Microbispora hainanensis: one gene and its partner. The protein of the gene in region 1 binds, or shares a complex with, the protein of each later gene. Links are inferred from orthologs where the notes say so. Each region holds a gene or a part of one and is shown in the gene's direction. Other genes may lie near its edges.

Region 1 (2,817 bases):
ACGCGCAGACCGTGTTCTGGAACGGCCCGATGGGCGTGTTCGAGTTCGACGCGTTCTCCGGCGGCACCCGCGCGGTGGCCGAGGCGCTGGTGAACTCCAAGGCGTTCACCGTGGTCGGCGGCGGCGACTCGGCGGCGGCCGTGCGCAGGCTCGGCCTGCCCGAGGACGGCTTCTCGCACATTTCCACCGGTGGCGGCGCGAGCCTCGAGTATCTCGAAGGCAAGACGCTGCCCGGACTCGCGGCGCTGGAGGAGTAGATGGCCCGCAAGCCGCTGTTCGCCGGCAACTGGAAGATGAACCTCAACCACCTTGAGGCCATCAACCTGGTGCAGAAGCTGGCGTTCACGCTCACCGACCGCGACTACGACAAGGCGGACGTCGCGGTCATCCCGCCGTTCACCGCCCTGCGCAGCGTGCAGACGCTCGTGGACGCCGACAAGCTCCGCATCGCCTACGGCGCCCAGGACCTGTCGGCGCACGACTCCGGCGCGTACACCGGGGAGATCTCCGGGGCCATGCTGGCCAAGCTCGGCTGCACGTACGTGCTTGTGGGGCACTCGGAGCGGCGGCAGTACCACGGCGAGGACGAGGCGCTGTGCAACGCCAAGGTCAAGGCCGCCTACCGGCACTCGCTGACGCCCATCCTGTGTGTGGGCGAGGGGCTGCCGGTGCGCCAGGAGGGCCGCCACGTCGAGCACACGCTGGCGCAGCTCGACGGTGCGCTGGAGGGCGTGCCCGCCGAGCAGGTGAAGTCCATCGTGATCGCCTATGAGCCGGTCTGGGCGATCGGCACCGGCGAGGTCGCCACGCCGAAGGACGCCCAGGAGGTGTGCGGCGCCATCAGGACGCGACTCGCCGAGCTTTACGGTGACGATGTGGCCTCTGTTGTCCGTATCCTTTACGGTGGCTCGGTGAAGTCGGACAACGTCGCCGGCATCATGGCGGAGACCGACATCGACGGCGCCCTCGTGGGAGGGGCCAGCCTCGACGCGGGAGAATTCGCCAAGATCTGCCGATTTGGCGAGTCCGCCGGTTAGCTGAGCCGTTTGGGGGGTGCGACTTGACATCAGGACGTACCCTCGAAGAACACAATTGAATCGTCACGCCGATGGCACATCGTGCATCCGCACGTCGGTGACATCGTGCACACGCGTCGTGCACGCCCGGACATAGGAACAGGTCTACGGTGACAATCGGAATCTCCATCGCCCTCATCCTGTCGAGCGCTCTGATGGTGCTGCTCGTCCTGCTCCACAAGGGCAAGGGCGGCGGCCTGTCCGACCTGTTCGGAGGCGGGTTCTCGTCCTCCTTCGGCGGTTCGTCGGTGGTGGAGCGTAACCTGGACCGTCTCACCATCATCACCGGCATCGTCTGGTTCGTCTGCATCATCGCGCTGGGCCTGCTGCTCAAGCCGTAGCGGACGGCCTCCGGCCACGCGTGACAGAGATTCACCTCCCCCCGTCCGCGGGGCGATCGAGCAAGGAGTTCATCGGTGGGTAGTGGCAACGCGATCCGTGGCAGCCGAGTCGGCGCCGGCCCCATGGGAGAGGCCGAACGCGGCGAGGCCGCCCCCCGTGTGCGGGTCTCGTTCTGGTGCGCGAACATGCACGAGACGCGCCCGAGCTTCGCCAGCGACGCGGCCGTTCCCGAGTTCTGGGACTGCCCGCGGTGCGGCCTGCCGGCCGGGCAGGACCAGTCGAACCCGCCTGCTCCGCCGAAGAACGAGCCGTACAAGACGCACCTCGCGTACGTGAAGGAGCGCCGCAGCGACAAGGACGGCGCGCAGATCCTCGCCGAGGCGCTGGAGCGGCTGCGCTCCTCCTCCCGCCCGATCTACTGATCCGGACACCCGTGTAGGCCCTTTCCGCTCAGGCGGGGAGGGCCTTTCACATGTCCGCGGGCTCCCGCTCGGCGGCGCGGTAAGCGGCCGTGGCGATGTGGGCGGATGTGGGCGGATGTGGGCGAACGAGTGGTCGAGCGGGCCGGCGTCGCCGGTGGTCCAGGCCGGCCCGCTCGTTCCGGTCATCCGCCGTGCACGGGCTCGCCGTCGAGGAACGTCATGACGACCTTGGTGGTCCAGATGTCCTTCGGGTCGAGGGCGAACGGGTCGCGGTCGAGCACGACGAGGTCGGCCGGGCGGCCCTCCTCGATCACCCCGGCGGGCGAGCGGTTGATCCAGGCCGATCCCTCGGTATAGGCCGTCATGATGGTCCGCAGGTCGAGGCTCTGCTCGGGGAGGAACGGGGTCTGGGCGGTGGGGTAGGTCGCGTGGACGGAACCGCCCGGCTCGGTGCGGTTGACCGCCACGTGCATGGCCTCCAGGGGGTTCGCCGAGGAGACCGGCCAGTCCGAGCCCCCGGCGAACCGGGTGCCGTGCCGTACGAGGTCGGCGAAGGGATACTGCCAAGAGGACCGCTCCTCGCCGAGGAAGGGGATGCACAGCTCGTCCATCTGCAGGTGGTGGGTGGCCCACAGCGCCTGGAGGTTGGCCGTCACCCCGAGCTCGGCGAAGCGCGGCACGTCCTGCGGCGTGATGATCTGCACGTGTGCGACGTGGTGCCGGTTGGCGGGGTCGGTGCCGGTCAGCGCGTCGAGCGCCTCGCGCACGGCCCGCTCACCGATGGCGTGGAAGTGCACCTGGAAGCCCAGGGAGTCGAGCTCCTTGACGTACCCGCCGAGCAGCGCCGGGTCGATGTACGACAGGCCGGTGCCGCCGCAGCGGCAGTAGGGCTCGATGACGGCGGCGGTGAAGTTCTCCGGGATGCCGTCCTGCATGATCTTGACCGAGGTCGCGCGGAACCGGTCCAGGCCCGCGGC
Region 2 (2,880 bases), 4.2 Mb from region 1 along the record:
TTGAGGAGGTCGACTAGTCATGACCGAGAACGCTCCGCTCAAGATCCACGACCTCCGTCCGGCCCCCGGCGCCAACAAGGCCAAGACCCGCAAGGGCCGTGGCGAGGGCTCCAAGGGCAAGACGGCCGGCCGTGGCACCAAGGGCACCCGGGCCCGTACGGCTGTCATGCCGGGCTTCGAGGGTGGCCAGGTCCCGCTCCAGCGGCGGCTGCCGAAGCTGAAGGGCTTCTCCAACGCCCTGTTCAAGACGACCTACCAGGTCGTCAACCTGGACAGGCTCGGGGAGCTGTTCCCCCAGGGCGGCGACGTCACGCTCGACGACCTGGTGGCCAAGGGTGCGGTCCGCAAGAACCAGCCCGTCAAGGTGCTGGGCACCGGCGAGATCTCCGTGGCGCTGAACGTGCAGGCGCACGCCTTCTCCGCCAGCGCGAAGGAGAAGATCGCCGCGGCCGGCGGCTCGGTTTCCGAGCTGTAGGCATCACGTGCTGCGAGGCGCGGAGGTTCACTATGAGCCTCCGCGCCCGTAGTGCGTTAGAGTTCGCCTGGCACGGGGGTCCCCCCGTGTTCGACCAAGCACTCTGGCAGGAAGACATGTCGATGGACGCCTTGCGGGCCATCGCCGACCGTTACCGCGTCACTGGCGCGCAGGAGGGACCGTGCTGACCGCGATTACCCGGGCGTTCCGGACGCCTGACCTGCGCAAGAAGCTGCTCTTCACACTGGGCATCATCGTGCTGTTCCGGCTTGGCTCGGTGCTTCCCACTCCGGGGGTCAACGCCCAGAACGTGGCCCTGTGTCTGGAGCAGGCCCAGGCGGGAGACGCTGCCAACATCTACGGGATGGTGCAGCTCTTCAGCGGCGGCGCCCTGTTGAAACTTTCAGTGTTCGCGCTCGGCATCATGCCGTACATCACCGCGAGCATCATCCTGCAGCTGTTGACGGTGGTGATCCCGCGGCTGGAGGCCCTCAAGAAGGAGGGCCAGGCGGGCACGGCGAAGATCACGCAGTACACCCGTTACCTGACCATCGGGCTGGCGGTGCTGCAGTCCACCGCGTTCGTCGCCCTGGCCCGCAGCGGGCAGCTCTTCCAGAACTGCAACCAGGAGATCCTGCTCAGCCAGGACGTCTTCCCGCTGATCACCATGGTCATCACGATGACCGCCGGCACCGCCGTGATCATGTGGCTGGGCGAGCTGGTGACCGACCGCGGCGTCGGCAACGGCATGTCGATCCTGATCTTCACTCAGGTCATCGCGGTGTTCCCGTCGGAGCTCGTGAACATCTTCCGGCAGAGCCCGTTCAAGTTCGTCATCGTGATGATCGTCGGCATCGTGATGATCGGCGTCGTCGTGTTCATCGAGCAGGCGCAGCGCCGGATCCCGGTCCAGTACGCCAAGCGGATGGTCGGCCGTCGCATGTACGGCGGCACCTCGACCTACATCCCGCTCAAGGTGAACCAGGCCGGCATCATCCCGGTCATCTTCGCCTCGTCGCTGCTCTATCTGCCGCAGCTTCTGGTGACGCTGTTCGGCAACAGCCAGAAGCCCAACGCGGTCATCGAGTGGCTGGCCCAGAACATGATCAGGGGCGACCACCCGGTCTACATGGCCACGTTCTTCCTGCTGATCGTCTTCTTCACGTACTTCTACGTGTCCATCACTTTCAACCCCCCTGAAGTGGCTGACAACATGAAGAAGTACGGTGGGTTCATCCCGGGCATCCGTCCGGGCCGGCCGACCGCTGAGTACCTGAGCTACGTGCTCAACAGGCTCACGGCCGCAGGCGCTCCGTATCTGGGTGTGATCTCGCTCATCCCGATCATCGCGCTGGCGGTGGCCGGAGCGAGCCAGAACTTCCCGTTCGGAGGGACCAGCATTCTGATCATGGTTGGTGTTGGTCTGGACACGGTCAAGCAGATCGAGAGCCAGCTTCAGCAGCGCAACTACGAGGGCTTCCTGAGATAGTGCGCGTCGTCCTGGTTGGGCCCCCCGGAGCGGGTAAGGGGACGCAGGCCCAGTTCATCGCTTCGCACCTGTCGATCCCGAAAATCTCGACAGGCGACATCTTCCGTGCCAACGTCTCCGGCGGCACGGAGCTCGGCAAGCTCGCCAAGGAGTACATGGACCGCGGCGACCTCGTCCCCGACGAGGTGACCGTGGCCATGGTCCGCGACCGGCTGTCGGAGGACGACGCGCAGGAGGGCTTCCTCCTGGACGGCTTCCCTCGCAACGTGCCCCAGGCCGAGGTCCTCAAGAAGATGCTGGCCGAGTTCGGCACGGCGCTCGACGTGGTCCTCAACCTGGTCGTCGAGGACGACGAGGTCGTCCGGCGCCTCGCGGGCCGCCGTACGTGCCGTTCCTGCGGCAAGGTGTGGCATGTCGTGTTCGACCCGCCCGCCGTGGAGGGCGTCTGCGACGCCTGCGGCGGGGAGCTCTTCCAGCGGGACGACGACCGTGAGGAGACCATCAGGCGGCGCCTGGAGGTCTACCAGGAGCAGACGCAGCCGCTGATCGCGTTCTACGCCGACGAGGGGATCCTGCAGGGGGTCGACGCGACCGGGCCGGTCGAGGAGATCACTCAGCGGGCGATGTCGGCGCTGCGGCGGTTCGCCGACTGATTCATTACCGCGGCCGGGAACGCCACTCCAGTACATGGGGTGGCGTTCAGGCTTATATGGGACAATTTCGGGAGGGGGTGCGTCACGTGTTCAAGAAGAACCGGCACGGAATTCAAATCAAGAGCGCCGAGCAACTGGAGAAGATGCGTGCGGCCGGCCTGGTCGTCGCGCGCACGCTGGAGCTGCTCCGGAAGTCGGTCGAGCCCGGGATGACGCCGCTCGACCTCGACGCCATCGCCGAGAAGGCCATCCGGGGCGAGGGC

What was found.
Region 2: the proteins of secG (region 1) and secY are in contact, whole or in part, in a crystal structure (PDB 5AWW), measured with the Thermus thermophilus proteins. The link is inferred for Microbispora hainanensis from one-to-one orthologs. Residues at the interface, in WP_223903268.1 of Thermus thermophilus: Tyr5, Ile9, Tyr12, Leu13, Ala16, Leu19, Val20, Val23, Leu24, Gln26, Glu27, Pro28, Gln30, Gly31, Ala32, Asp34, Leu35, Met36, Gly37, Gly38, Ser39, Ala40, Asp41, Leu42, Phe43, Ala45, Arg46, Val48, Tyr53, Thr56; in WP_096411648.1 of Thermus thermophilus: Leu14, Gln16, Arg17, Phe20, Ile34, Pro35, Pro37, Ile72, Arg108, Arg109, Asn112, Gln113, Arg116, Ile117, Ile120, Pro145, Gly146, Trp147, Phe152, Phe155, Val156, Val159, Thr160, Val162, Ala163, Gly164, Ala166, Leu167, Trp170, Glu173.

What each region holds. Positions count from the first base shown.
Region 1 is NZ_CP108086.1:7,586,493-7,589,309, reverse strand. The notes cover bases 55-2,801. They hold secG (preprotein translocase subunit SecG), read left to right. Parts: upstream 55-1,186; coding sequence 1,187-1,417; downstream 1,418-2,801. Other genes in these bases: OHB01_RS34625 (amidohydrolase), read right to left, coding at 2,023-2,801; OHB01_RS34630 (RNA polymerase-binding protein RbpA), read left to right, coding at 1,493-1,840; tpiA (triose-phosphate isomerase), read left to right, coding at 258-1,037; OHB01_RS34645 (phosphoglycerate kinase), read left to right, coding at 55-257. Also shown: more of OHB01_RS34645, read left to right, coding at 1-54; more of OHB01_RS34625, read right to left, coding at 2,802-2,817. UniProt on the Bacillus subtilis protein: Involved in protein export. Participates in an early event of protein translocation.
Region 2 is NZ_CP108086.1:3,368,831-3,371,710, forward strand. The notes cover bases 1-2,810. They hold secY (preprotein translocase subunit SecY), read left to right. Parts: upstream 1-656; coding sequence 657-1,964; downstream 1,965-2,810. Other genes in these bases: rpmD (50S ribosomal protein L30), read left to right, coding at 1-17; rplO (50S ribosomal protein L15), read left to right, coding at 20-475; OHB01_RS16040 (adenylate kinase), read left to right, coding at 1,964-2,617; map (type I methionyl aminopeptidase), read left to right, coding at 2,704-2,810. Also shown: more of map, read left to right, coding at 2,811-2,880. UniProt on the Bacillus subtilis protein: The central subunit of the protein translocation channel SecYEG. Consists of two halves formed by TMs 1-5 and 6-10.